Regions from separate parts of the Scandinavium manionii genome, predicted to be linked through region 2. Evidence: predicted binding sites of a transcription regulator. Region 2 holds the regulator's gene; each other region holds the start of a gene.
The links. Region 2 encodes PurR, which represses purine synthesis genes. Its sites were predicted from a motif close to CANGCAAACGTTTGCNTG; they were not measured.
Positions count from the first base shown of each region.

Region 1 (7,706 bases), on a different contig from region 2:
AGCGATATCAATATGGAACGCGTCGAGGCCATGAAAACCGCTATCCGTAACGGTGAGCTGAAAATGGATACCGGCAAAATTGCCGATTCGTTGATTTCGGATACCCAGAGCTGGCTGCAGCAGAGTAAATAACAGAATGAGTCGTCTGTCAGAAATACTGGATCATATGACAGTCATCCTGAACTCGCTGAAAGAGGTGATGGATGCCGAGCAGCAACAGCTCTCTGCGGGCAGCGTAAACAGCAGCGCCCTGCAGCGTATTACCGAAGAGAAAAGCTCGTTGCTGGCAACGCTGGATTACCTGGAAAAACAGCGCCGCCTGGAGCAGGAAGCGCAGCGCTGTGCCAATGATGACGTCGCGGAACGCTGGCAGACCATTACCGAAAAGACCCAGCATTTGCGCGACCTTAATCAGCACAACGGCTGGCTGCTGGAAGGCCAGATTGAGCGTAACCAGCAGGCGTTGCAGGTGCTAAAACCGCATCAGGAACCGACGCTGTACGGCAAAGATGGTCAAACCTCGTCTACCCCACGCGGTGGCAAGAAGTTCTCCGTTTAAACTTCCCGTCTTAAACAGCAGGTGGCATTGCCGTGAATCCCGGCCAATGCCCTGCGCTTTGTTGTCACTCTTCCCACTGATTTCCCGTTTACGTCGTACGGCGCGCAAACTCTTTCACTCTGAAACCCAGCACCAGCAGCGTGGCGAAGTACGCCGCGATACCCGCCACGACCACAACCATCAGACGCATAATGCGGAACGGCATGGTGCCCTGGGACCACTCTGGCATGATATACATCATCCCCAGCAGCGCGGCAGCCATCACCACGACGGCGACAATCAGACGGCTCAGGAAACGGCCCCAGCCCGGTTCAGGGGTGAAGATTTTTTGCTTACGCAGCTGCCAGTACAGCAGGCTGGCATTCAGGCACGCCGCCAGACCAATCGACAACGAAAGACCGGCGTGTTTCAGCGGGCCGATAAACGCCAGGTTCATCAGCTGCGTCATGATGAGGGTGACGATCGCAATCTTGACCGGCGTTTTGATGTTCTGACGGGAATAGAAGCCTGGTGCCAGTACTTTCAGCACAATCAGCCCCACCAGCCCCACAGAATACGCCACCAGCGCGCGCTGGGTCATTGCCGCATCAAAGGCGGTGAATTTACCGTACTGGAACAGCGCCACGGTGAGCGGTTTGGCCAGAATGCCCAGCGCTACCGCACTCGGGACCGCCAGCAGGAAACAGAGGCGCAGGCCCCAATCCATCAGGCGGTTGTATTCCTGGTGGTTGCCGCTGGCAAAACTTTTGGAGAGCGACGGCAGCAGGATCGTGCCGAGCGCCACGCCCAGCACGCCGGACGGGAACTCCATCAGACGGTCAGCGTAGTACATCCACGATACCGATCCTGAAGCCAGGAACGAGGCGAAAATGGTATTGATGATCAGTGAAATCTGGCTGACGGAAACCCCGAGGATCGCCGGCCCCATTTGCTTCACCACCCGCATCGAGCCGGTATCTTTCAGGTTAATGCGCGGCAGCACTAACATGCCGATTTTTTTCAGGTGCGGCAGCTGATAGAACAACTGCAGTACGCCACCAACGGTGACCGCCCATGCCAGCGCCAGCACAGGTGGATTGAAATACGGTGCGGCAAACAGCGCAAAACCGATCATGCTGACGTTCAGTAACGTCGGCGCAAAGGCCGGAACCGAGAAGCGGTTCCAGGTATTCAGAATAGCCCCCACCAGCGATGCCAGCGAGATAAGCAGAATATACGGGAAGGTAATACGCAGCAGCTGGCTGGTTAAGGCGAACTTATCCGGCGTATTGGCAAAACCGGGCGCGGTCAGGGTGATAACCCACGGGGCGGCGAGCATCCCGACGACGGTCACCACCGCCAGCGCGAGAGTTAATAACCCGGAGACATACGAGACGAAAACGCGGGTTGCATCTTCTCCCTGCTTACTTTTGTATTCCGCCAGAATCGGCACAAACGCCTGTGAAAACGCGCCTTCTGCAAAAATGCGGCGCAGCAGGTTTGGCAGTTTGAACGCCACAAAAAAGGCATCCGTCGCGACTCCCGCCCCAAAAACCCTTGCCACTATGGCATCGCGCGCAAAGCCCAGCACGCGAGAAAACATGGTCATTGAGCTGACGGCCGCCAGCGATTTTAATAGGTTCATTAACGTGTTATTCCACAACCCCGGATCAAAAACGCCTGTAAGCGAAACAGGCGTTGGAAAGTGGCGATAGTCTACCTGGATTAGCGGTAATTACTACTGGCAGTTGTTACAGCCTCTTACTCACTTATTGCTTCCTGCCACAGCTTTTCGACGATGCACTGGGCGGCAATTGCCTGCTCACCGGCGGTTTGCGGAACCGTCTGATTTTGCACGCATTCGATAAAGTGACGCGCGCAGCCCGCAAAACCACGCTGTTCGAGGGTGGTTTGCCAGCCGGATGCCGGACGTACAATCACGCCAGCGCCCCGCTCTTCCCGCCAGTCGCGCATATCGGTAATGTCGATAAGCCCGCCGTCGGTCACCGCCTGGACCCACTCACGCTGGCTGCCCGCGCGGCGATGCATACTGGTGGTAATTTGCATCTGCGGCAGGCTGAAATGGTGCTCGGCGTACAGCATTTCGCCCTGGTCGGTGGTTTGCAGTAAACCGCCGCTCAGCTGCGGATTTCCGCCTGCCAGCCATAACGCGGTATCCACCACGTGCAGATAATCATCCAGCAGGGTGAATCGCAGATCGTTTGGCCCGACGCTGTTGCTCCGGTGTTTGTCCATCCGCAGCGATGCGCCATCGGCCAGATTGGTTTTCAACTCCTGATACAACGGCGCAAATCGTCGGTTGAAGCCGACCATCAGCGTGAGCTTTTTCTTCTCGGCCAGTTCAATCAGGCGCATCGCATCGCTAAGTTTTTCCGCCAGCGGTTTATCAACGCAGACGTGAACGCCGGCGTTCAGTAGTTCGCTGACCACCGTATAATGCGTGGCGGTTGAGCTATGCACGAACACCGCATCGCACTGGGACGCCAGATGCGCCAGCGAATCCGCCAGCGGAATGCGGTAGGTTTCACACACGCGCTGCGCTTTTTCACGCCCCGGCGACCAGGCCGCCTGCAGCGTCCAGTCTGTTGCGGCGCTCAGCACCGGCAGCCACGCTTTTTGCGCGATGCCACCGAGGCCCACCACGCCAATTCGAAGTTTCGCGGTCACGCTTAATCTCCCAGATGTGCCAGTAAGGAATCGAGGCGCTGCTTAAGTTCTTCAACTTCGTTCTCCAGCGCGTCGACGCGCGCCACCAGGCTGTGTGTCTCCGGCGTTTCAGCCTCTACGCTGACAGCGGCGTTTTCAACATCACCGCTAAACAGATGCATAAACCGCTGTTCGCGCTTGCCCGGTTCGCGCGGTAAACGCGCTACAAACGGCCCGTCTTCACGATTGCTCAGATTTTCCAGCGCGTTTTCGACTTCGGCCATGTCCGCAAATTCATGCATCCGCTGGCCGCGACTGCGCAGTTCGCCCGGCGTCTGCGCGCCGCGCAGCAGCAGCGTGGTCACCAGCGCCACTTCCGCGGTACTGAGCTTCAAATCGCCAAATTCGGAATTGCAGAATCGCTGTTCGTATTTGGTCACCCGGTTGCCAAACCCGCTGACGGTGCGCAGATAATGGCGTTTCACCAGCTGATCGAGTAAGTCCTGCACCTCGTTTTCGCTGAGCGTCATCACCGGCTCGCGGTTACTTTTCTGATTACAGGCCAGGGTGACGGCGTTGACCGACAACGGATACTGCTCCGGCGTGGTGACCTGCTTTTCCAGCAGGCAGCCAATCACACGCGCTTCAAGCGCCGTTAATTGATACTTCATGATTTCTCCTTATCGACCCGCCGTCCACTCGCGTGTGGTGAGCGCCGTCAGAACGTGGTCCCGCCACTGTCCGTCAATCAGCAGATAGTCTTTGGCGAATCCTTCTTTTTCAAATCCGAGTTTGGCCAAAAGCGCGCCGCTGCGCTGATTGTGCGGCATATAGTTGGCCATAATGCGGTGTATATGCTGGGTGCGCTGCATGTAGCGAATGGCGGAGGTCAGCGCTTCGTACATCAACCCCTGCCCCTGCCATTTTTCACCGATGGAATACCCCAGATAACAGGCATGAAACGAGCCACGTACCACGTTTGAGAAGTTGGCCACGCCGACAATTTCTTTTTCTTCCGGGTCAAGCAACACAAAGTAAAACGCGGATCCCTGTTTGTGAAACTCGCTGATCATCGACAAGCGCGCCTGCCAGCCAGAGGGATAGCAATGACTGTCATCCCGGACCGGTTCCCAGGGTTTCAGGAACGTTTTATTTTCCGCGTAATAATCGGCGAGCCGCCAGGCGTCGCGGTCATGGACCAGACGCACCACCAGACGGTCTGTTGTTAAGCGCACTTTCGGCACGTTACTGCGATAGCCAAACATCTTCCCCCACTCCTTCAAACCGCCATTACCTTCACTATACCTGCCTGTCGCCACCTTGTGAAAACAGCGACATACGTTTTTCTGAGGCACTTCCGCTTTTCGATAAATAAACTCTATCAAAATAGTCTTTTGATAAAAAAATATTGTTGCCCGCAGCCCCTAAAAATCAGCCTTCAAACGGTAGAATGGTAGCCTCTCACCGTTTCATTCCCCTGGAGGGGAAATGTCATCGCGCATCTCACAGGCTCGCAGCCTGGGAAAATATTTCCTGCTTGTCGATAACATGCTGGTTGTTCTCGGCTTTTTTGTCGTTTTCCCATTAATTTCCATTCGCTTTGTCGACCAGATGGGCTGGGCAGCGCTGATGGTCGGCATTGCCCTTGGGCTGCGTCAGCTCGTTCAGCAAGGTTTAGGTATTTTTGGCGGCGCGATAGCCGACCGCTTCGGCGCTAAACCGATGATCGTCACCGGTATGCTGATGCGTGCCGCTGGATTCATCACCATGGCCATCGCGCATGAACCATGGATGCTGTGGCTCTCCTGCATCCTTTCCGGCCTCGGCGGCACGTTGTTCGACCCACCGCGAGCGGCGCTGGTGGTCAAACTGGTGCGTCCGCATCAACGCGGGCGCTTTTTCTCGCTGCTGATGATGCAGGACAGTGCCGGGGCGGTAATTGGCGCGCTGCTTGGCAGCTGGCTGCTGCAATACGATTTCCGTCTGGTATGCAGCGTCGGTGCGGTGCTGTTCATCCTCTGTGCCGCGTTTAACGCCTGGTACCTTCCGGCCTGGAAACTGTCGACGGTGAAAACGCCAGTGCGGGAAGGTCTGTCGCGGGTGCTAAGTGACAAGCGGTTTGTCACATATGTTCTGACGCTGACCGGCTATTACATGTTGGCGGTACAGGTGATGCTGATGCTGCCGATCATGGTCAACGATATCGCCGGTTCCCCTGCGGCGGTGAAATGGATGTATGCCATTGAAGCCGCGCTGTCGCTGACGCTGCTCTACCCGATTGCGCGCTGGAGCGAAAAGCGTTTCCGCCTCGAACACCGTCTGATGGCCGGATTGCTTATTATGACCCTGGCGATGTTGCCGATTGGCCTTTCCGCCAATTTACAGCAGCTGTTCACCCTGATTTGCGTGTTTTATATCGGCTCCATTATTGCCGAACCGGCTCGCGAAACCCTGAGCGCCCAGCTGGCCAATCCGCGCGCACGTGGCAGCTATATGGGCTTCAGCCGTCTCGGGCTCGCGTTCGGCGGCGCGCTCGGTTATGCGGGTGGCGGCTGGCTGTTCGATGCGGGCAAAGCGCTCCACCAGCCGGAGCTGCCTTGGGTGATGTTCGGTGCGATTGGCTTCATGACTTTTCTGGCGCTGTGGTGGCAGTTCAGTACTAAACGCGCGACAACCGGGATGGTCGAACCCGGTGCCTGATGTTAATTGTAGTAACAATTCAGCGGATTCTGCTGGCACGCATTAGGCTGACAGGGCATGCTGCTTTGTGTCAGGATGAGTCAAAAGCAACATGTTAAGGAAACCCATGAAAAAGTTGTTGATGGTCGCCGCACTGACTGTGAGCGTCCTGCTGGTAGGCTGTAACCAGCTCACGCAGTACACCGTGAGTGAGCAAGAAATTAATCAGGCACTGCAAAAGCGAAACAATTTCTCGAAAGATATTGGCCTGCCGGGTGTGGCTGATGCACACATTGTGCTGACTAACCTTTCCAGCGCCATTGGCCGCGAAGAACCGAATAAAATCACGCTGACCGGCGTCGCGAACCTCGATATGAGCTCGCTGTTTGGTAATCAGAAAGCAACGATTAACCTGAAGCTGAAAGCGCTGCCGGTCTTTAATAAAGAAAAAGGCGCTATCTTCCTGCAGGAAATGGAAGTGGTCGATGCAAAAGTGGAGCCTGAGAAGATGCAGTCGGTGGTGCAAACCATGATGCCGTACCTGAACCAGTCACTGCGGAGCTACTTCAACAAGCAGCCGGCCTACGTTCTGCGTGAAGACGCAAGCGAAGGCGAGGCGCTGGCGAAGAAATACGCCAAAGGCATTGAAGTGAAACCGGGCGAGATTGTCATTCCACTGACTGACTAATCGAATCGGGGACTGATCTCGAAACGGGCGCAAATCGCGCCCGTTTTTTTTACGGAAAGGAGTGCAAAGGAAAACGTTTACGTTTAATCTTAGTGCCCGGCAAAAATAGCCCTTCTCAACAAGCCGGAGCCTTCCATGACAGCACAATCCCAGCTACTGAAAATCCGCCGTCCCGACGACTGGCATATCCATCTGCGCGATGGTGATATGCTGAAAACCGTCGTGCCTTACACCAGTGAAGTGTATGGCCGGGCGATTGTGATGCCAAACCTGGTGCCACCGGTGACCACCGTTGATGCCGCCATCAGCTACCGCCAACGCATTCTTGATGCCGTTCCTGCGGGCCATGACTTTACCCCGCTGATGACCTGCTATTTGACCGACACTCTGGATCCAAACGAGCTGGAACGCGGATTCCACGAAGGCGTATTTACCGCCGCCAAACTGTATCCAGCTAACGCGACCACCAACTCCAGCCACGGCGTCACCAGCATTGATGCGATCATGCCGGTGCTTGAGCGCATGCAAAAACTCGGCATGCCGCTGCTGGTCCACGGCGAAGTTACCCACGCTGAGATAGACATTTTTGACCGTGAAGCACGTTTTATCGAAACGGTGATGGAGCCGATGCGCCAGCGTCTGCCGGGCCTGAAAGTGGTGTTTGAACATATCACCACCAAAGATGCCGCTGAATACGTGCGCGACGGCAACGAACTGCTGGCCGCCACCATTACCCCGCAGCATCTGATGTTTAACCGCAACCACATGCTGGTTGGCGGCGTGCGCCCTCACCTGTACTGCCTGCCTATCCTCAAACGCAACATTCACCAGCAGGCGCTGCGTGAACTGGTTGCCAGCGGCTTTGAGCGCGCCTTCCTCGGTACCGACTCTGCCCCGCATGCGCGTCATCGCAAAGAAGCCAGCTGCGGCTGTGCGGGCTGCTTCAACGCCCCAACGGCGCTCGGCAGCTATGCCACGGTGTTCGAAGAAATGAATGCCTTACAACACTTCGAGGGCTTCTGCTCACTGAATGGCCCGCGTTTCTATGGCCTGCCGGTGAATGAGAGCTTCATCGAACTGGAGCGCAAAGAGAGCCAGGTTGTCGACAGTATCGCCCTGACCGACGACACGCTG
Region 1 covers NZ_JALIGC010000034.1:194,448-202,153, forward strand. Annotated here, with positions in the region: gene flgM (flagellar biosynthesis anti-sigma factor FlgM) at 1-132, shown strand, start outside; gene flgN (flagella biosynthesis chaperone FlgN) at 137-559, shown strand; gene murJ (murein biosynthesis integral membrane protein MurJ) at 648-2,183, opposite strand; gene MUU51_RS05820 (Gfo/Idh/MocA family protein) at 2,300-3,226, opposite strand; gene MUU51_RS05825 (YceH family protein) at 3,229-3,876, opposite strand; gene rimJ (ribosomal protein S5-alanine N-acetyltransferase) at 3,886-4,470, opposite strand; gene mdtH (multidrug efflux MFS transporter MdtH) at 4,694-5,905, shown strand; gene MUU51_RS05840 (lipoprotein) at 6,012-6,572, shown strand; gene pyrC (dihydroorotase) at 6,708-7,706, shown strand, end outside.
Region 1: the regulator PurR is predicted to act here: its motif matches at 6,639-6,656, upstream of pyrC (dihydroorotase).

Region 2 (7,706 bases):
ACGTCAGGGCGTTCACCGCTGCTGCCCTTCGGCAAGGAGAACCACAGGCTAACCATCGCTACCAGGCCAAGTCCGGCCGTCGCGAGGAACGACATCCGCCAGCCGATGGTTTCACCGAGCCAGGTCGCCGCCGGAACGCCGCCGATATTAGCGATCGTCAGCCCCATAAACATGGTCGCCACCGCGCTGGCCTGCTTGTGCTTAGGCACTACGCTGGCAGCCACCACCGAGCCGAGGCCGAAGAAGGCCCCGTGATTAAGACTGGTGATAATGCGCGACAGCAGCAGCGTGGTGTAATCCGGCGCGATAGCCGACAGTACGTTGCCGAGCGTGAAAATGGCCATCAGGAAAATGAGCGCATTACGGCGCGCGCGATGTGAAAGCAGCAACGTCATCAACGGCGCACCAACCATCACACCAATGGCATAGGCGCTGATCAGCATCCCGGCGGCAGGGATAGAGACATCGACGCCTTTAGCGATAACGGGCAGCAAGCCCATTGGCGAGAATTCCGTGGTCCCGATGGCAAACGCCCCGATTGCCAACGCCAGCAGGGGAAAATTGATTTTCATGTAACGACTCCGGTAAGCCATCCGTCTGGGATGGTGCAACAGCAGAAGTCAAAAGCATGACATCAATCACAAAAAAACAGAAGTAAACAAAATGGCAAAAGTTTTTTGCAAATCTGGTAACAATCGGCAGGAAGATGAGGCGGAGGAAGAGAACTCTCCCTCCGTATAAATCAATGCAGGACGGCGGTCAGACCGGCGGCAACAATCACGGCCAGCGCAATCACGGTCGTCATCAGAGAGAGCTTAAGGTCGGTACTCATCAATTTTTCTCCTTTTAATCCCCACAACAAAAGTGAGCTTGCTCATTTTTGCACAACTGTACGCAAAAATCTTCCTGGTTTTAAGCTCATAGCGATTTTTCTCTTTCCCTTTGCCTCAGAATCAGACAAAATTCCACGCTAATTTAAAAGCGTACCAGCCATTGACCCCCTCCTGTCGTCCTGTCTGTATCCCGGCGTACTGCAATTCAATTGAATTGTGTTAAGGGTGTGTAAAGGCAAACGTTTTCGTGTTGGTAAACAGGCGTAAGGAAAGGGTCTGGAGTGAGAACGAATGGCAACTATTAAAGATGTAGCGAAGCGCGCAAACGTTTCCACTACAACAGTGTCACATGTAATTAACAAAACGCGTTTCGTGGCGGAAGAGACCCGCAACGCGGTGTGGGCGGCCATTAAAGAGCTGCACTACTCTCCTAGCGCCGTAGCGCGTAGCCTGAAGGTGAATCACACCAAAACAATCGGCCTGCTGGCAACCAGCAGCGAAGCCGCCTATTTTGCTGAAATCATTGAAGCCGTTGAGAAAAACTGCTTCGAGAAAGGCTATACCCTGATCCTGGGTAACGCCTGGAACAACCTGGAAAAACAGCGCGCCTATCTTTCAATGATGGCGCAAAAGCGCGTCGATGGCCTGCTGGTGATGTGTTCTGAATACCCGCAGTCGGTGCTCGAGATGCTGGAAGAGTACCGTCACATCCCGATGGTGGTGATGGATTGGGGCGAATCTAAAGCTGATTTTACCGACTCGGTAAATGATAACGCTTTCCAGGGTGGCTATATTGCCGGACGCTATCTGGTCGAACGCGGTCATCGCGAAATCGGCGTCATTCCTGGCCCGATGGAGCGTAACACTGGCGCCGGACGTCTGGCAGGTTTCATGAAAGCCATGGAAGAAGCGCAAATCAACGTGCCTGAAAACTGGATTGTGCAGGGTGATTTCGAGCCTGAATCTGGCTATCGCGCCATGCAGAAAATTCTTGCGCAACAGCCACGCCCGACCGCCGTGTTCTGCGGCGGTGACATTATGGCGATGGGTGCCTTGTGCGCCGCAGACGAAATGGGCCTGCGCGTTCCACAGGATATTTCAGTCATTGGCTACGATAACGTGCGCAATGCGCGCTTCTTTACCCCTGCCCTGACCACTATCCATCAGCCGAAGGATTCGCTGGGTGAAGCGGCCTTCGATATGCTGCTGGATCGTATTGTCAATAAGCGTGAAGAGTCGCAGTCTATTGAAGTGCACCCGCGCCTGATCGAGCGCCGCTCGGTTGCCGACGGTCCGTTCCGCGACTACCGCCGTTAATGATCTCTCAGGAGCCGGTTATTCCGGCTCCTGTAACCACTCTTTATTCAACGTTTCACTGTCCCCCAAATACTCCAGCAGCCAGCTCAGCGCCGGTGACATGTCATTTTGTTGCCAGGTCAGGCAGCATGCCGCATCCGGGAACGGATTTTCCAGCTCCAGCACCACCCATTCACCGCTGTCGATATACGGACGGGCAAAATGCGTGGGCACCATTCCAGCACACAGCCCGGCTGAAAGACAGGTCGCGGAAGATTCCCAGTCCGGCACCACAATCCGTTTTTGATTATCCAGCAGCCAGGTGATGCGTTTCGGCAACGATCGCGAGGTATCTTCCTGCACCAGCGCCGACCAGTTGCGCAACACATCATCGCTGAGCGGGCCGGGCATCTGCGCCAGCGGATGTTGACTCGACACCACGCAGTTCCAGCTCAGCATCCCCATATCGCGAAACGCGTAACGTCCACCGACCGGGATCGCCTGGGTGGCCCCAATAGCCAGCTCCACGCGCCCGTCGGATAACGCATCCCACACGCCGTTGAACACTTCCTGGAATACGCACAGTTCGACATCCTTAAAGTGGCGATAGAAATCGACAATCATCTGCCGGGTGCGTTCCGGACGCACAATATTGTCCACCGCGATGGCCAAATTGCCGCGCCAGCCGTTGGCGATTTGCTGACACTGCTGACGGGTGATCTGCATTTTTTTGATAACAGAGCGCCCCTCTTTCAAAAACCAGGCACCTGCGGGGGTTAATTCCACGTCTCGATGGCGTCGTTCAAACAGCGGAACCGCCAACCATTCCTCTAGCTGACGTACGGTATAGCTGATCGCAGAAGGCACACGGTGCAACTCCTGCGCGGCTGCGCTGAAGCTCCCGTTACGCGCTACAGCGTCCACGACTTCAAGAGAATATTCTGACCACATAGGTTGCCTGCAAAAAATTTGAACTCACCAGACAAATATTAGCGTTTCACAAGCGAAGTTGCACTCCCTACACTCTGCTGCCATCGACACCTGCAACGAGAAAGAAAATGAATAAACAACCTGGGAAAGGATTTTTGTGCTGGCTGGCTGGCCTGAGCGTACTCGGTTTTCTGGCAACCGATATGTATCTGCCCGCATTTTCCGCCATTCAAACCGATTTACAAACCCCTGCCGCCGCCGTCAGCGCCAGCCTTAGCCTGTTCCTGGCCGGTTTTGCCCTCGCTCAGCTGATGTGGGGCCCGCTGTCTGACCGTTACGGTCGTAAACCTATTCTGCTGACCGGCCTGGCGATATTCGCCGTTGGCTGTCTGGGGATGCTGTGGGTCCGTGATGCTACCCTGCTGCTGGTGCTGCGCTTTGTGCAGGCGGTCGGCGTTTGCGCCGCTACCGTTACCTGGCAGGCGATGGTCACCGATTATTATCCGGCTCAGCGCACCAATCGTATCTTCGCGACTATCATGCCGCTGGTTGGACTATCCCCGGCTCTGGCACCGCTGCTCGGCAGCTGGATCCTGCATCATTTCGAATGGCAGGCAATTTTTGCCACTCTGTTTGGCATTACGCTGCTGCTGATGCTGCCTGCGCTGCGTCTGCAAAAACCGGTGCGCATCGTGCATAAGGAAGAGCAGCCCCTGACCTTCCTGACGCTTTTGCGCTCGAAAGATTATCGCGGCAACGTACTGATTTACGCCGCCTGCTCCGCCAGCTTCTTCGCGTGGCTGACCGGCTCGCCGTTTATTCTGAGCGCCATGGGTTACGGCCCGACGGTGATTGGCCTGAGCTATGTGCCGCAGACCATCGCTTTCCTTATCGGGGGCTACGGCTGTCGTGCCGCCCTGCAAAAATGGGAAGGTCAACAGATGCTGCCATGGCTGCTGCTGGCCTTTGCCGTGAGCGTAGCGGGCACCTTTGCTGTCGGTCTGACCGCAGGCAGTTCACTAACCACCCTGCTGATCCCTTTCTGTCTGATGGCAATGGCCAACGGCGCGATATACCCAATCGTTGTGGCTCAGGCACTGCGCCCATTCCCACACGCCACGGGTCGGGCAGCAGCGATGCAAAACACGCTGCAGTTGGGTTTGTGTTTCCTGGCAAGCCTGGTGGTTTCCACCCTGATTTCCACTCCGCTCCTGACCACCACCAGCGTGATGCTGGCCACCGTGGTTCTGGCAGGCTGGGGTTACCGGATGCAGTTTGTTGCACAACGTGATGAAAACGCAGGTTCAACTGAAGAATCACACGCATAGTATCGTTAGCGACTATGTAATAACTCAGTCATTAGTTTGCTAAGAATTTTTTATTGAATCACTCATTTTTGCGGCCTATACTGATTTCGGTAACACATAAATACGATAAATATTAGCGATTAACGGGGGAACGGATCTCCCCCGATTAACCACGGAAGGCCTTTCGGCAAGGGTTATCTCCCTTCCTCTGTTCTACGTCGGATAGCAGACTCACGGATATACCGTGAGAGTTCTCACACAACCAAAAAAACGTCTACGCTGTTTTAAGGTTCTGATCACAAGCCGCGTGATGGAGAAGCTATGAGTTCATCGTGTATAGAAGAAGTAAATTTGCCTGATGATGACTGGTACCGCATTGTTAACGAATTACTGAGTCGTGCCGGCGTCAGGGTTAATGGTTCTGCTCCCTCAGATATCCGGGTCAATAATCCCCTGTTCTTTAAACGCGTGCTGCAGGAAGGGTCGCTGGGATTAGGCGAAAGCTATATGGACGGCTGGTGGGAATGTGAACGGCTCGATGTGTTTTTTCATAATGTGCTTCGTGCCGGTCTGGAAAGCCAACTCCCCCACCATCTGAAAGACACGCTGCGTGTCGCAGGCGCCCGTCTGCTCAATCTTCAAAGTAAAAAACGCGCCTGGATAGTGGGCAAAGAACATTACGATTTGGGCAACGATTTATTCAGTCGGATGCTTGACCCGTTTATGCAGTATTCCTGCGCGTACTGGAAAGATGCCCAAACGCTGGAACAGGCACAACAGGCGAAACTGGACCTCATTTGTCAGAAGCTGCATTTACAGCCCGGCATGCGAGTTCTCGACATCGGCTGTGGTTGGGGTGGGCTGGCGCATTTTATGGCGAAAAACTACGGCGTGAGCGTCGTCGGCGTGACCATTTCAGCTGAACAGCAGAAGATGGCCCAGGCGCGCTGTGAAGGGCTGGACGTGCAAATCCTGTTGCAGGATTATCGAGATTTGCAGGATCAGTTCGACCGTATCGTTTCTGTCGGGATGTTCGAACACGTTGGGCCGAAAAACTACGCCACCTATTTCAACGTGGTAGATCGTAACCTGACGCCTGACGGCCTGTTTTTGCTGCACACCATCGGGTCGAAGAAAACGGATAATAATGTCGATCCGTGGATAAATAAATACATCTTCCCGAATGGCTGCCTACCGTCCGTACGTCAGATTGCCAACGCCAGTGAACCGCACTTTGTGATGGAAGACTGGCACAACTTCGGTGCCGATTACGACACCACGCTGATGGCATGGCATACGCGTTTTCTGCATAGCTGGCCGGAAATTGCTGACAACTATTCAGAGCGTTTCAAAAGGATGTTCTCTTATTATCTGAACGCCTGTGCCGGTGCTTTCCGCGCCCGTGACATTCAGCTCTGGCAGGTAGTATTCACCCGCGGGGCAGAAGGCGGTTTACGCGTCGCCCGATAAAACAAACCCCGGCAAGCCGGGGTTTGTTTTTACTCATCTGCGCTGATTGTTTTGGTTGCCGCTTCTTTTGCTGCCATAACACGTTCTACCGTATCCACCACCGCCTGAGTCTGCGGATCAATCTCAATGTTTACCTTCTCACCGAGCTTCTTCTTACCGAGCGTCGTGCGTTCCAGCGTTTCTGGGATCAGATGCACGCAGAATCGCGTCGGCGTGACTTCTCCGACCGTCAGGCTAATTCCGTCAATGCCGATAAAACCTTTATACAGGATGTATTTCATCAACGTCGGATCCTGAACCTTAAACCATATCTGGCGGTTATTTTCAGAGGTCAGGATTTTTGATACGTCAGCGGTGGTCATAATATGGCCCGACATTAAATGGCCGCCAATCTCATCGCTAAAACGCGCCGCACGTTCCACGTTAACCACGTCGCCCGCTTTCAGTTCGCCAAGATTAGTAATACGTAGCGTCTCTTTCATCAGGTCAAAACTGATCTGATTGCCGTTAATTTCCGTCACTGTCAGGCAGCAGCCGTTGTGGGCTATAGAGGCGCCCGTTTCAATACCGTCGAGCATATGCGCTGGCATTTCAACGATATGGGTACGAAAGTTCGGTTTCTCATCAATGGACACAATCTTAGCCGTGCCCTGAACGATACCAGTAAACATGCCATTAACTCCTGTATCTTACGAGGGCGGAATCATCACCGCCTTTTATACCCCGCACAATACCAGTTGCCATCAGGCCTTGCCAGTCAGGCTGTGCTCACTGCCATTTTTTGACTGGCTTAATACCCATTACTCGCTACAATATATTCGAAAATTCCCCTGCTCTTTCTTTTTGCTGCCAGTGCCGGCGGCTTTTTTAGTCTCTTCAACAATAACAAACAATAAAAGGTACCTCCCGTGCAAAAGTACGTTATTGAAGCGCGCCAGCTTCTCGCGCTGGCAATCCCGGTCATCATTGCGCAGGTGGCCCAGACCGCAATGGGTTTCGTTGATACGGTCATGGCCGGTGGTTACAGCGCCACCGATATGGCGGCGGTGGCTATTGGCACCTCTATCTGGCTCCCGGCGATTTTATTTGGTCACGGCCTGCTGCTGGCCCTGACGCCGGTGGTTGCCCAACTGAACGGTTCCGGTCGTCGCGACCGCATCGGCCATCAGATTCGCCAGGGATTCTGGCTCGCCGGTTTTGTCTCCATTCTGGTGATGATAGTGCTGTGGAATGCCGGTTATATCATTCACGCGATGCATAATATTGACCCGGTGCTGGCGGATAAAGCCGTCGGCTATTTGCGCGCGTTGCTGTGGGGCGTTCCGGGGTATTTGTTCTTCCAGGTATGCCGTAATCAGTGTGAAGGTCTGGCGAAAACCAAACCGGGCATGGTGATGGGCTTTATCGGCCTGCTGGTGAATATTCCGGTGAACTACATCTTTATTTACGGCCATTTCGGTATGCCAGAACTCGGCGGCGTTGGCTGCGGCGTGGCGACAGCTTCCGTTTACTGGGTCATGTTCTTCGCGATGGTTTCCTACGTGAAACGCGCCCGTTCAATGCGTGATATTCGCACCTACGAAGGGTTCGTGAAACCTGACTACGCGATAATGAAACGTCTGGTGCAGCTCGGACTGCCTATCGCGTTAGCGCTATTTTTCGAAGTGACGCTGTTTGCGGTGGTCGCCCTGCTGGTTTCTCCTCTGGGGATTGTTGATGTGGCCGGACACCAGATTGCGCTTAACTTCAGTTCGCTGATGTTCGTCCTGCCAATGTCGCTGGCAGCAGCGGTAACCATTCGCGTGGGCTTTCGTCTGGGCCAAGGTTCCACACTTGATGCACAAATCGCGGCCCGTACCGGACTTGGTGT
Region 2 covers NZ_JALIGC010000032.1:82,202-89,907, forward strand. Annotated here, with positions in the region: gene MUU51_RS03495 (MFS transporter) at 1-572, opposite strand, end outside; gene cydH (cytochrome bd-I oxidase subunit CydH) at 743-832, opposite strand; gene purR (HTH-type transcriptional repressor PurR) at 1,125-2,150, shown strand; gene punR (DNA-binding transcriptional activator PunR) at 2,169-3,080, opposite strand; gene punC (purine nucleoside transporter PunC) at 3,188-4,387, shown strand; gene cfa (cyclopropane fatty acyl phospholipid synthase) at 4,688-5,836, shown strand; gene MUU51_RS03525 (riboflavin synthase subunit alpha) at 5,866-6,507, opposite strand; gene mdtK (MdtK family multidrug efflux MATE transporter) at 6,745-7,706, shown strand, end outside.

Region 3 (7,706 bases), on a different contig from region 2:
TGGCCGCCGTTTTCGCGCTTCACCGCAATGCGATAGTTTTTGGCGTTCGGGCTGCGGGTGAGTGAATACTGACGGATTTCCTGATGCGCAAAACCTTCCGGCTTCAGCCACACGCCGAGATATTGACCCGGCTGATAATCCGCCACGTCGCCGCCGTCCTGCGGGGCAAACTCAAACGCAGTGATCAGGGCGCTTTGCGGCGTTCTACTAACTATCTGGAATGCGCGCGTGCCTTCCCAGCCGCCGATTTTTGCGGCGCTCTGCTGATAGATTTCCCCTTCGCGTTTAATGAACACGTCGGCCAGCACGCCGTAGGCTTTGCCCCAGGCGTCCAGCACTTCCTGGCCCGGGCTGAACATCTCGTCGAGCGTCGCCAGCAAATGGCCGCCAACGATGGCGTATTGCTCGGGTTGGATCTGGAAACTGGTGTGCTTCTGGGCAATTTTTTCGACCGCGGGCAGCAGGGCTGCCAGGTTTTCAATATTGCTGGCGTAGGCGGCAATGGCGTTGAAAAGCGCTTCACGCTGATCGCCGTTGCGCTGGTTGCTCATGTTGAAGATCTCTTTCAACTCTGGGTTATGAGCAAACATGCGATCGTAAAAATGAGCGGTGAGTTTAGGGCCAGTTTCGACCAGCAGGGGAATGGTGGCTTTCACCGTCGCGATGGTTTGTGCGTCAAGCATGGCTATGTCCTTTTGCGGTTTCTTCGTCATGTTTCTTAATGGTGCATTTTAAATGCATCTTATAAGAATGACCCTATGATGTAAATGGTTCTTTGAAAGATGAAAAATGTGCATCACAAACCTGAAAAGAAATCCGCTTAAATCAAGTGAGCCTTTATCGCTCAAACCCTTGCGCGGCGGCAAGGTAATCGTTTGCGTAAAATCATTTGTCAAGACCTGTTATCGAAGAACTTATCAGTTATACTGTTGGCCGTTGCCCAAAAGGGCCCCCTTTTTTAGCGGTAAAACTACTGTTAGCTGAGTCAGGAGATGCGGATGTTAAAGCGTGAAATGAACATTGCCGATTATGATGCCGAACTGTGGCAGGCTATGGAGCAGGAAAAAGTACGTCAGGAAGAGCACATCGAACTGATCGCCTCCGAAAACTACACCAGCCCGCGCGTCATGCAGGCGCAGGGTTCTCAGTTAACCAACAAGTACGCTGAAGGTTACCCGGGCAAACGCTATTACGGCGGCTGTGAATATGTTGATATCGTTGAGCAGTTGGCTATCGATCGTGCCAAAGAGCTGTTTGGCGCAGATTACGCCAACGTGCAGCCGCACTCCGGTTCCCAGGCGAACTTCGCGGTTTACACCGCGCTGCTGCAACCGGGCGATACCGTGCTCGGTATGAACCTAGCGCAAGGGGGTCACCTGACTCACGGTTCCCCGGTGAATTTCTCCGGTAAGCTGTACAACATCATTCCTTACGGTATTGATGAGTCCGGTAAAATTGACTACGAAGACATGGCAAAGCAGGCGCAGACCCATAAACCGAAAATGATCATCGGCGGCTTCTCTGCTTATTCCGGCGTGGTTGACTGGGCTAAAATGCGTGAAATCGCTGACAGCATCGGCGCATACCTGTTCGTTGATATGGCGCACGTTGCTGGTCTGATTGCCGCAGACGTTTACCCGAACCCGGTTCCACATGCACACGTGGTCACCACCACCACCCACAAAACCCTGGCGGGTCCGCGCGGCGGCCTGATCCTGGCGAAAGGTGGTGACGAAGAGCTGTACAAAAAACTGAACTCTGCCGTATTCCCAAGCGCGCAGGGCGGCCCACTGATGCACGTGATTGCCGCGAAAGCCGTCGCGCTGAAAGAAGCGATGGAGCCAGAGTTCAAAGTTTACCAGCAGCAAGTGGCGAAAAACGCGAAAGCGATGGTGGAAGTGTTCCTGAACCGCGGCTACAAAGTGGTCTCTGGCGGTACTGAGAACCACCTGTTCCTGCTGGATTTGGTAGACAAAAACCTGACCGGTAAAGAAGCCGATGCCGCTCTGGGTCGCGCCAATATTACCGTGAACAAAAACAGCGTACCAAACGATCCGAAGAGTCCGTTTGTGACTTCCGGTATTCGTATTGGTTCTCCGGCCATCACCCGTCGCGGTTTCAAAGAAGCCGAAGCGAAAGAGCTGGCTGGCTGGATGTGTGACGTGCTGGACAACATCAATGATGAAGCCGCCATCGAACGCATCAAAGGTAAAGTACTGGATATCTGCGCACGCTTCCCGGTTTACGCCTAATTTATTGCAGTAAACACAAAGGCCGCTGATGCGGCCTTTTGCTTTTTTAGCTGTGCCGTTAAGTCGTAAGGTGTCGCCGGCAATAACCTCGTGAAAGCGAAAAGGAACAGGACGGCGGCTTCCAGGAGAAGCGCGCCTACGAATAGAACGTTGCCGATCTGCTACGTCACTGTCCGTTGAGATGTATCATCATTTTTTTAATAATATTTTCAATAACCGGATTTTCCAGTGTCGCTTTCTTCACGATCATATATAGCGTTATTTTGGGCAGGATGATGTCGGTATTGATAACCTTTAATGAGAAGCCTTCTTTCATCTGCAGGTATAAAGTTAACGGAATAATCGCCAGTGAGTCTGTCGCCGCTGTCATGGCCGCAATGGTAAAAATGGAATTGCTTCGCAGAGAGAACGCTTTTCTTCTGATGCTGAGATCAAGACGATACTGTTTGTCGATGAGGTTTTGCAGTCCATCCGCGACGTTAAACATGGATATATTCTCTTCCCGTATCTTCTCCGCCGGGACATAGTCGCCTATACGGGGATGGTCCTGGCGACAGACCAATACCAGCTCCTCTTCCCACAGGGCATTACAGACAAAATCGACGCGATGGATGGGCATGGCGTCGAACAGAATATCCACTTTCCGCAACATCAGCAGTTCTTCTGCGCTCGAATTGCTGGCATCGATGATGTGGTGCAGGATCTTACACTGGAGATCGTGTTTTTCGATGACACTCCCCAATAACGGAATGATCCGAATACCCGAATATCCCCGGGTAAATACATTAATTTCGCTGGTGTTTTGTCCGGTAATAAAATAACCCAGTTCGCTGAGTAAATCCTCATATTTATCATGGAGTTTTGCATGAATATTGTCAGCCACTGTGGTGCTGGTCAATTTCATTCCATGACGTACAAATAAAGGATCTGAAAAATGAAGACGTAATTTATTTAAGGATTGGCTTATTGCCGCGCTACTCTTGTTGAGCTGGTTCGCGGCATGCTTGACGCTTTTAAAAAGATACACGGATTCAAATACTTCAAGTAAATTTAAATCAAATTCGTGTGATTCATTTATCGTAGCCTTAGGCTGTTGAAGAGTATTTAGTCCATTCATGTTGACCTCACTTGCCAGCAATAATCCATATTAGCGGGAGCGCCCATGCGTCCGTCGGTTATCTCTGTTTCAATCTCAGGAGAGAATAATCGCGACGGATAAATGAACGGTCAGTATAAAACTGGAGACTTTTGCGGGCAGACTAGCCCACGTGTTGACAGTACTTAAAACTAACGTATCAAGATTAGCATTAAACCAAAAGCCAGGGTAGTAAGTTACTTTCAAAGAGACGGCATGGCATCAACCAGAGAATGTTGCCAGACCATGATACCGCCCGCAACAACATGGCTCGCGCAGCTATGGCTAAAATGAACATCAATACGAGACAAATCACGGGGCAACACTGCGGCCAGGTATCCAAAAAAGCGGAGACTGGAATTATAACGGCTGTTGAATTATTGATTGGAATAATATATCGAGGTGTGTTCCATCCTCAGTTTTTTTCCGATTAAACGAAAGAACGATGTCTCTGATGACTGGCTGGTTTTTGTAATAGTGTCAAATATATGTGTCTGGTGAATTTGTCATTTAATGAGATTGTTTCAAGCTTAAATTCATCAAGCGTGAGGATATCTACTGGTTGACCTCTCCCCCACGGTTTGCCTCAATAGTAAGCTTTTCAAAATAAGTCATTCAGGAAAGTAGTGTTGTTTAAGGCATCCACCATATGTATGCTTATCGCAGCACGCTTTAGGTAAGGTTATGTAATATTCTTGGGAATAGAGTAATCATCCAAAGTGTCACCTCTGCATAGCTATTCACCATCGAAACAGTGATGTTCCGATTATTAATATTTTTCTGGAACGAAAATAAAGGACTTTCCAAATGAAAAAAATCGTCGTGTTCTCTTTTGCCCTCTCGGCGGCATTTTCTCTCACTGCTGCTCAGGCATCTGATGGACAAATGCAAATAAACGGTCAGGTTTTTAATACCAGCTGTACCATCGCCATTGATGGTTCACCAACGGCGAATAAGACCATTGTTCTGGACGGTATTCCTGTTACGGCGCTGAGCAAATCAGTCAATACCGTATCCGGAAGTGCATTAATGGCTTCTGACACCATGAAAACCGTCACTATCAGCCTCAAAGATTGCACATTGCCGCAAGATAAAACGACCGTAGGCGTGAGCTTTGACACCAATGGTTACGGTGATTCGCGTTATTCCTCTTATCGCAACATGCTGCTGGATTCCATTAACACCCAGTCCACAGCCGCTAAGGGCGTAAACATCGGTTTCACCGCGCCTGGTGCCGAAACAGAATTAGTCATGGGAGAGGATAAAGCAATCTTTAAAGCGCCTGACACGAATAATGAAGTCGCCTATGACTATCAGATTCGTTATGTCACCACCGGCGCTGATACTACGGGTGTGACTGCAGGTGACCTGGATACCGTAGCGACATTCAGCGTGGTTTATGAATAAACCCTTAAATTAATCTGCCGGCTAAGGGGAGCACTGCCTCTGCCGCAGATTAATCGGCATTATACAATTATCCAGTCAGTTTACTGACTGGATATCGATTTTCTTTGCTTAAAAGAATTGTCATGAAAAAACTCAATGCTATTTTAATTACCGGTGCATTATTTCTGATAAGTCAGAGCAGTTTTGCTGATATTGTCATTAATGGTACGCGTGTCATTTATCCAGAAAAATCAAAAGAAGTGAATGTCAGATTAACGAACGTGGGCACAAGGCCATTGCTGGTGCAATCCTGGCTGGATAAGGGGGAAGCGCAGGAGTCGCCTGAAAATATTAACGTCCCGTTTATTATCAACCCACCGGTTTCGCGAATTGATGCGAAAAAGGGCCAGGTACTGCGAATTTCAGCCCTGAAAAACGACTTACCGAAAGATCGTGAAAGTATTTTTTATCTGAACGTGCTGGAAGTTCCGCCAAAAATGAAAGCGGATAAAAAAAACGGAGAGGATAAAGCTGTCCAGGATTCAGGCAACAGCCGACTTCAACTGGCGTTTCGTACCCGTATAAAATTTTTCTGGCGTCCTGATAGTATCGCGAAAATGACCCCGGCTGAGCAACTGAAAAAAATCAACTGGACGCTGGTGAATAATGGTAAAGGTTGGGCAATTAAAGCGACAAACAATACACCGTACCATTTCACCTTCAGCCAGGTCAGGGTAGGTGGACAAGATGCTAAAGCAGGAATGGTTGCCCCATTAAGCAGCGCTGAGTTCCCTATGAATAATAATGCGAAGCCAACCGGTAGCGATGTGAAATTCTCCTGGATTAATGATTTTGGCTCAGATGTTGAATCTCAATCAATGTTGAGCCGGTAAGTTATACAAGCCCCGTGAATAATACCTGGTTGAATAATGGAAAGAAAATTTCGACGTACTTTGATTGCTATCGCACTGACCGCTATGATTTCCTCCGTATCGAATGTCAGAGCGGAAGACGTTGCGACGTCTGAAGGAAATCAGGCCGCAGCGACCAATAATAGAGAGTTAAACAAAGATGTGTCGAAGGCTGACCACGATTCCAATGAAACGGATGAGGATCAGGTCGAATTTGATAGCGCTTTCTTTTCCGGCAGCGGGGTTGATGTATCGCGTTATTCTCGCGGCAACCCGGTACCTGCGGGTATGTATTTCGTCAAGGTCAGTGTCAATGAAAAACTGGTTGGCCATTCTGAAATTAAATTTATTGATAACCCGAAAGACCCGCTGAGGGCGCTACCCTGCCTGGACAGTAAATTTTTTGATGTGACCGGTATTAAAATCGATGAGATGGACGACGAGCAGTGTCGGCCATTAAACGACTGGCTGCCTGATGCCCGGTGGAAACTGGATGTTAACGAGCAGGTCTTTCAGCTTACCGTTCCGCAGGCATTAATTATTGAACGCCGTGCGGATGAAGTGCCCGTCGCGTTGTGGGATGACGGCATTAATGCTGCGTTTATGGGATATAACCTGAACTATTACCGCTCCCATTCTTCCGGGGAAACGACCGATACGGCGTATGCGGGAATTGACGGCGGGCTGAATCTGTTCGGCTGGCGTGCGAGGATCCGCGGTAATGCGAACTATGATTCTACCAGCGATGACACTTCGTTCGACAGCAGCAATTTATACGTTGAGCATGATGTTACGGCGCTAAAATCTCAGTTTCGTGCCGGGGAAATTTACGGCAGCTCCAGCTTTTTCGACTCTTTCCCGATGAAAGGCGTGTCGTTAAGCAGCGATACCCGTATGCTGCCGGATTCATTAAATAATTTTAAACCGGTTATTCGCGGCGTCGCGGAAACAAACGCAAAAGTTGTCGTCAAACAAAAAGGCAACACCATCCTGGAAACGACCGTTCCGCCGGGCGCATTTAATATCCAGGACTATAACCCGATCAGTTCTTCGGACGATCTGGATATCACCATCAACGAAGCCGATGGTCGGACACGTTCTTTCAGTATTCCCTATAACAGCGGCTCACGGTTACTGTATCCGGGGGTTGGACTCTATACGCTGAACGTGGGTCGATATGACCAGTCTGATAACGACGATCCGTTGATTGCGCAGGCGACGTATCAGTACGGCCTGAACAACCTGATCACCCTTTATAGCGGCGTTGAGTATCTCACTGATTATTACGCGGCACAGGGCGGGGTGTCTTTCAACACTTCAATCGGGGCGATTTCGCTGGATGTCACACATTCGTCATTAGATACCGATGAGGGAGATACCCTGAGCGGGCAAAGCTGGGGATTGACCTACAGCGGTAAAGTGAATTCGACCGATACCAACATTGATCTCTCGGCGTATCGTTATTCGACGGAGAATTATTACGATCTGGATGATGCCATCTATTATCTCAGCGACGACAATGACAATCGCGTTGATAATATGCGATCGAAAATTCAGGTTAATATTAACCAGACCTTTGCCGACGGCTGGGGATCCATTTACACCTCTGGCACATGGACTGACTACTGGGATTCGGATCGCACCGAGAAAAGTTACCAGCTGGGTTATAACAATAATATTGGTCGCATCAGCTACAGTATATCGGTAAACCGTTATTATAACGAAGATAACGAAAAAGATGATCAGATCTATCTGTCTCTTTCCATTCCTTTGGGCGGCGAGAGCAAAGATAATTTATTTGACTATATGAACGTAAACTACACCAGTAACAATAATGGTAAAAATCGAGGGCTTTCGACAAATTCGTCCGGTTATAGCAAAGAAAAAGATCTCTATTATGGCGTGAATGCGGGCTATAACAAAAACGATGGCTATGGCGATGACCGCCTGGCGAACGCGGGCGGTAACCTGTCATGGAATAGCCGTTTTGGTACGCTGGGAGGCAGCGTTTCCGCCAGCACC
Region 3 covers NZ_JALIGC010000039.1:44,578-52,283, forward strand. Annotated here, with positions in the region: gene hmpA (NO-inducible flavohemoprotein) at 1-683, opposite strand, end outside; gene glyA (serine hydroxymethyltransferase) at 999-2,252, shown strand; gene MUU51_RS14735 (LysR substrate-binding domain-containing protein) at 2,419-3,369, opposite strand; gene MUU51_RS14740 (fimbrial protein) at 4,195-4,794, shown strand; gene MUU51_RS14745 (fimbria/pilus periplasmic chaperone) at 4,917-5,666, shown strand; gene MUU51_RS14750 (fimbria/pilus outer membrane usher protein) at 5,703-7,706, shown strand, end outside.
Region 3: the regulator PurR is predicted to act here: its motif matches at 865-882, upstream of glyA (serine hydroxymethyltransferase).

Region 4 (7,706 bases), on a different contig from region 2:
ATTTCAATCGGGTAAGGGATCACTTTTTCCGCACGCTTCAAAAACTCCGGCGCGTTCAGCGCCTGGCGAAGCGTATGCGTGCCGACAATGCAGACGCTGGACGGAGGAAACCCTTGCAGGCGTTCCGCAAACAGTGACAGACAGGTCAGGCCGCGCTCCATCGCTTCTTCACTGAGCATATTGTCTTCATTCAGGCCATCGGCCAGATGGACGCGCTGTTTCAGGCGGCCAATGATTTGCAGCGCACCGTCAACGACGCGCGCGATAACCATATGAAAACTGTTCGATCCCAGGTCAACCGCAGCAATCTCCTGCGGTCGTGACGTTTTGGTTTTTATGGGCATAAATTAATCGGGCTGCTCAAGTGATTTAATGTAGTCGTAGATCGCCAGCTGTGACCGGACTTTGCGGCGGTTGCCGCGGGGCACGTAACGATTACTCAGTTCTTTGTCGATAAAACGGGCTTTCACAGTATCGCTAAATTGCAGATCGACGATATCCAGCACCTGTTGTTTCAGGCGTGGATCGAGGATCGGCGTAGCGACTTCAATTCGGTAATCGATATTGCGTGTCATCCAGTCAGCGGAAGAGAGCCACACTTTTTTCGTGCCGCCATCTTCAAAAATATACAGCCTGTCGTGCTCAAGATAACGGTCAACGATACTGATGACGTTAATATTTTCGCTAATGCCTTCGAGTTGAGGAATAAGCGAACACATGCCGCGCACCAGCAGATTCACCGGCACGCCGGAACTTGATGCCGCATACAGACGATCGACCAGGCCTTTGTCGACCAGGTTGTTCAGCTTCAGGGTGATCCCCGATGGGCGACCGTTCTGAGCGTGGGCAATTTCGTTGTCGATCATGTCATACAACAGGCGACGTGAGTTTTGCGGCGAGACCATCAGATAATCGAAATTCACCGGACGGTACGGGTTCTCAATGAAGTTAAATACCCGGCGGACTTCGTTGGTGATCCGCGCATCGGCGGTCAGCAGTGAATAGTCGGTATAAATTCGGGCGGTTTTTTCGTTGAAGTTACCGGTGCCGATATGCGCATAGCGCACCACATCGTCACCTTCCTTACGAGAGATAAGGAACAGTTTGGCGTGAATTTTCAGGCCTGGCGCAGAGAAGATAACGTGTACACCGGCTTCCGTCAGGCGCTTCGCCCAATGGATGTTGGCTTCTTCGTCAAAGCGCGCTTGCAGCTCAACGACGACCGTCACTTTTTTACCGTTGTGCGCTGCGTGGATCATCGAATCAATAATGCGCGAATCTTTTGCCACGCGGTAAATATTGATTTTGATGGCCAGCACGCTCGGGTCAAACGAGGCCTGACGCAGCAGTTCCAGCACGTGCTCAAAGGTGTGATACGGGTAATAAAGCAGCACATCGCGCTGACGAATGGCGTCGAAACCGTTGCGGAATTTATCGAACCAGATATGGCGCAGGCGCGGCAGCGGTTTGTTAACCAGGTTGGCTTTACCGACGTTCGGGAAGCTAATGAAATCTTTAAAGTTATGGTAGCGACCGCCCGGCACGATGGAGTCATAACGGGTGATGGCGAATTTCTTACGCAGCATCTCGACCATCGCATCAGGCATATCGCGCTGATACACAAAGCGTACCGGCTCAGCCGTCAGGCGCTGTTTCAGGCTCGAGGACATCAACTCCATCAGGCTCGATTCCATCTCGTGCACCAGGTCGTACTCGGCATCACGGGTCATTTTCATCGAGTAGGCATTCAGGGCGTCGTAATCGAAGAAGCCCTGGAAGATATCGTCCAGGCAGTAGCGCAGAATGTTGTCGAGCAGGATCATCGGTTTGCGGCGGCGCGGGGTTTCCGGCGGCAAATTGACGAAACGCGGCACTTTATCCGACGGGATTTCCAGCAGGGCGTAGCTAATTTCTTCGCCGCGAATAATTTCTACTGCCAGATAGGTGTAATCATCTTTCAAGAACTGGACTAAATCCGTTTCGCGATTAATCAGAATCGGCGTGATGTGCTGGCGCAGGTAATGTTTGAAGTAGTGGCGTAACCAGCTTTGCTGATTGACCGATAACTGACGCTCGTTAATCAGGAAAATTTGATTGCGCGCCATTTCGAGCAACAGCTCGTTATAAAGACTGTCAAATTCCTGGTCGGCTTTCAGCACGCGGGCCTGAATTTTTCCCAGAAGATGGCGGGAATGGGCGGTGAGGCCTTGTTCTTCACTGATGATAATGCGGCGTTTGAGTTCGGCAAAACGCACTTTATAGAACTCATCAAGGTTATTGGAGTAGATCCCCAAAAAACGCATGCGTTCTATCAACGGGTTGCTTTTATCCGCTGCTTCCTGGAGAACGCGCTCGTTAAAGGATAACCAGCTCAGTTCTTTTTCGATATAAAGCTTATCCTGACCCATTACTACTCACACTCCGGTTGATTGACGCGGACAGCCCTCACATTATGGCGAGCTTTGACCAGTGATGTCCAACTGTGCCAGGTAAGTATGACAATAATCTGTTTGTCGTGAACCTGCGATAACGTTTTTTTATTATTCAGCGGTATGGGAGAGGGGAAAAGCGCCTGTCGCGATGGACAGGCGGCCTGCAACTACGCCTCGGAGGCGTAGCCTTGCGCGGGGAGCTGAACACCGTCCAGCCATGCGCTGTTGTCTTTCATTGCCAGACGTCCGTCGACAAACCAGCTCACCACCAGCGGGTAAATGGCGTGCTCCTGGTGCTGAACGCGAGCGGTAATGTCATCTTCCGTGTCACCGGCGAACACCGGCACGTTGGCCTGTAAAATAACCGGGCCGCCGTCGAGTTCGTCCGTCACGAAGTGCACGGAGGTGCCGTGCTCTTCGTCGCCGTTTTCCAGCACCTGACGATGGGTATTCAGGCCGGGGTATTTCGGCAGCAGGGAAGGGTGGATATTCAGCAGACGCCCATGATAATGCGCCACGAACGCCGGACTCAGAATGCGCATGTAGCCTGCCAGCACCACAACATCAGGGGCGTAGGCGTCAATTTCCTGAATCAGCTCGCGGTCAAATGCTTCGCGGTTGGGAAACTGACTGGCGCTCAGCGCATGCGCCGGGATCGTTGCTTCACGGGCGCGCTCAAGGCCGAACGCGTCGGCCTTATTGCTGAAAACAGCCCGCAGGGTGCCATTGATTTTCTTCTGCTTGCAGGCGTCGATAATCGCCTGCAAATTGCTTCCGTTACCAGAAATCAGCACCACAATATTTTTCATTACTCGATGACCACACGCTGTTCAGAATCGGATGCTTTGATATAGCCGATTTTCCACGCGTTTTCACCTTTCTCATTCATCAGCGCGATAGCGTTATCGGCTTCTGCGGCTGGCAGCGCAATCAACATGCCCACGCCACAGTTGAAGGTGCGATACATCTCATGTTGGCTAACGTTACCGGCGGTTTGCAGCCAGTTAAATACGGACGGCCATTGCCACGAGGATTCGTCGATCACGGCCTGAGTGTTGTCCGGCAGCACGCGCGGAATGTTCTCCCAGAAGCCGCCGCCGGTGAGGTGCGCGATGGCGTGCACGTCGACGCTGGCAATCAGTTCCAGAATATTTTTCACGTAGATACGGGTGGGTGCCAGCAGGTGATCGGCCAGGGGTTTGCCGTCGAGTTCCGTGGTTTCTGGATTGGTGTCGCTGACTTCAAGGATTTTACGCACCAGCGAATAGCCGTTGGAGTGCGGACCGCTGGAGCCGAGAGCCACCAGCACGTCGCCATCGGCCACTTTGCTGCCGTCGATGATTTCGGATTTCTCAACCACGCCCACGCAGAAACCGGCCACGTCGTAATCTTCGCCATGATACATACCCGGCATTTCAGCAGTTTCCCCGCCCACCAGCGCACAGCCGGACTGCAGGCAGCCTTCGGCGATGCCGGTGATAACGCTGGATGCAACGTCCACGTCCAGCTTGCCGGTCGCGTAGTAATCAAGGAAGAACAGCGGCTCAGCGCCCTGTACCACCAGGTCGTTCACGCACATTGCCACCAGATCGATGCCGATGGTGTCGTGACGCTTAAGATCCATTGCCAGGCGCAGCTTAGTGCCAACGCCATCCGTACCGGAAACCAGCACCGGCTCACGATATTTTTGCGGCAGTGCGCACAGTGCGCCAAATCCACCCAGGCCACCCATTACTTCCGGGCGGCGGGTTTTCTTCACCACACCTTTGATTCGGTCAACCAGAGCATTACCCGCGTCAATATCAACACCGGCATCTTTATAGCTGAGAGAGGTTTTGTCGGTCACTGCAAGTCTCCACGAATGGCGTTAGCAAATAAAATCGGCGCCATTCTAACAGCCTAAGCAAACGTTTGCGAGCCTGGGCGCGGGATATCTTTTGTTGACGTTTTTTTACACACTTTCAGCATTCGTTCAGTCAAATTTGAACCCGTTCACGAAAATGAAACCGGGTACATTTTAATGCTTGCAGGTTATTGCTACAGCACACAATATTCCACTGAAACCGGTTTCTGAAATTGCCGTCAGGAGGAGTAAAGCACATGCACATTGCCGCGTTTGATATTGGTGGCACGGCGCTCAAAATGGGCGTAGTGACCGTCGAAGGGGCGATCGTCGCGAAAGGGAAAGTGACCATCAAAGACAGCGACGGTGAGGCTATTCTGCAAGGCATTCTCAGCTGGCTGGAGGCGCATCCGGAATGTGAAGGCATCGCCATCAGCGCGCCTGGCTACGTCAATCCTCACACCGGTTTCATTGAAATGGGCGGGGCTATTCGCAAATTCGACCAGTTCGGCATTAAAGCGTGGCTCGAAGAACGCACCCGTCTGCCGGTCGCCATTGAAAACGACGCCAACTGCGTGCTGCTCGCCGAACGCTGGCAGGGCAAAGCGGCAGAGATGAGTGACTTTCTGGTGCTGACGATTGGCACCGGCATCGGCGGCGCGATTTTCTGCAATAACCAGCTGGTACGCGGCGCGCGTTTTCGCGGCGGTGAATTTGGCTACATGTTTACCGACCGCCCCGGCAGTCGGCAGCCGACGCACTACACCATGAATGCCACCTGCACGCTGCGTGTTCTGCGCAACCGCTATGCGAACCATATCGGAAAACCGCTCGATGAGGTCAGTGGCGAAGAGATATTCGACGCCTGCGATGCGGGAGACGCGGTTTGCCAGCGGCTGGTGAACGATTTTTTCAACGGCATCGCCAGCGGCCTGTACAACCTGGTCAATCTGTTCGACCCGCAAACTATTCTGCTCGGCGGCGGTATCACCGAACGCCCGGGCTTCCTGCAACAACTGAAACAGCATCTCGCCTGGTTCGGTATTGATGAATACGTTGATACCGTCAGCCACGGCAACGACGCCGGTTTACTCGGCGCGGTTTACCATTTTAATCAGCAGTCTGAATGTTAAAGAGGGAGTTGTTATGTCCGGATTTAAAAGCGATTTTCTGTGGGGCGGTGCTGTTGCGGCGCATCAGCTGGAAGGCGGCTGGAAAGAGGGCGGAAAAGGCCCGAGCGTTGCCGATGTGATGACCGCCGGGGCCCACGGCGTAGCGCGTGAAATTACCGACGGCGTGCTGCCTGGAAAAAACTACCCGAACCATGACGCGATCGATTTCTATCACCGCTATAAAGACGACATCAAACTGTTTGCCGAAATGGGCTTCAAATGTTTCCGCACCTCGATTGCCTGGACGCGTCTGTTCCCGAAAGGTGACGAGCTGGAGCCGAACGAAGCGGGCCTGAAATTCTACGACGACCTGTTCGACGAATGCCTGAAATACGGCATCGAGCCGGTGATTACGCTGTCGCACTTCGAAATGCCGTATCACCTGGTGAAAGAGTACGGCGGCTGGCGTAACCGTAAAGTCATCGACTTCTTTGTGCGCTTTGCGAAAGTGGCGTTCGAGCGCTATCAGCACAAAGTGAAGTACTGGATGACCTTCAACGAAATCAACAACCAGGCAAATTTCCACGAAGATTTCGCGCCGTTTACCAACTCCGGCATCAAGTACGAAGAGGGTGAGGATCGCGAGCCGATTATGTATCAGGCGGCGCACTATGAGCTGGTCGCCAGTGCGCTGGCGGTGAAAGTGGCGCGTGAGATTAACCCATCGCTGCAAGTCGGTTGCATGATTGCGATGTGCCCGATTTACCCACTGACCTGCGCGCCGGACGACATGATGATGGCAATGAACGCGATGCATCGTCGTTACTGGTTCACCGATGTGCATGTGCGCGGCAAATATCCGCAGCATCTGCTGAACTACTTCGAGCGTCGTGGTTTTGAGCTTGATATCACCGCAGAAGACAACGCCGCGCTGAAACAGGGCTGTGTCGATTACATCGGCTTCAGCTACTACATGTCTTTCGCCACCAAGGCGACGGCTGACAACCCGCAGCTCGACTACGATGAAACCACCAGCCTGGTTTCCAACCCGTACGTGAAAAAATCGGACTGGGGCTGGCAGATTGATCCGGTTGGCCTGCGTTATTCACTGAACTGGTTCTGGGATCACTATCAGCTTCCGCTGTTCATTGTGGAAAACGGCTTCGGCGCCATCGACGTGCGTGAAAACGACGGCAGCGTAAACGATCAGTACCGCATTGATTATCTCTCCGCCCACATCGCCGAAATGAAAAAAGCAGTGGTGGAAGACGGCGTGGACCTGATGGGTTATACCCCATGGGGCTGTATCGACCTCGTCTCTGCCGGAACCGGTGAGATGAAAAAACGTTACGGATTTATCTATGTCGATAAAGATAATGAAGGCAACGGCACCCTGGAACGTAGCCGCAAAAAATCTTTTGCGTGGTATCAAAAGGTTATCAGCAGCAACGGCGAATCGCTCTAATTTTGCGCGATTGATTCACTGAAAGATAAAACCTCGCTTCGGCGGGGTTTATTTTTATCCTTACTTTATAATGAGTAACAATGTGTTAATCACTTTGCTTGATCCCCGTCAATGAGAACGGGTATGGCGCTGCCTGCAAAAAGCGGTATAATCCGGCGATTTTTTTGTGGTTGCCCCTCAGAGGAGAAAGAGAATGAAGATTGTGGAAGTGAAACACCCGCTCGTAAAACACAAGCTGGGCCTGATGCGTGAGCATGACATCAGCACCAAACGCTTCCGTGAACTCGCCTCAGAAGTGGGCAGCTTGCTGACTTATGAAGCAACGTCTGACCTGGAAACTGAAACTGTCACCATTGAAGGCTGGAACGGCCCGGTGCAGGTCGAGCAGATCAAAGGCAAGAAAATTACCGTTGTGCCAATCCTGCGTGCAGGCCTGGGCATGATGGAAGGCGTACTGGAGCACGTTCCGAGTGCGCGTATCAGTGTGGTCGGCATCTACCGTAATGAAGAAACCCTCGAGCCGGTACCGTACTTCCAGAAGCTGGTGTCAAACATCGACGAACGTATGGCGCTGGTGGTTGACCCGATGCTGGCAACCGGCGGCTCTATGATCGCCACTATCGACCTGCTGAAAAACGCAGGTTGCACCAGCATTAAGGTGCTGGTTCTGGTTGCGGCTCCGGAAGGTATTGCAGCGCTGGAGAAAGCGCACCCGGATGTAGAACTCTACACCGCGTCCATTGACCAGGGCCTTAACGAGCACGGATACATTATTCCTGGCCTCGGCGATGCCGGTGACAAGATTTTTGGTACCAAATAAAAGATTCATTAAAAATAGCCGACTTTGAGAGTCG
Region 4 covers NZ_JALIGC010000039.1:140,513-148,218, forward strand. Annotated here, with positions in the region: gene ppx (exopolyphosphatase) at 1-344, opposite strand, end outside; gene ppk1 (polyphosphate kinase 1) at 348-2,408, opposite strand; gene purN (phosphoribosylglycinamide formyltransferase) at 2,600-3,241, opposite strand; gene purM (phosphoribosylformylglycinamidine cyclo-ligase) at 3,241-4,278, opposite strand; gene bglK (beta-glucoside kinase BglK) at 4,533-5,408, shown strand; gene MUU51_RS15135 (6-phospho-beta-glucosidase) at 5,422-6,852, shown strand; gene upp (uracil phosphoribosyltransferase) at 7,046-7,672, shown strand.
Region 4: the regulator PurR is predicted to act here: its motif matches at 4,333-4,350, upstream of purM (phosphoribosylformylglycinamidine cyclo-ligase).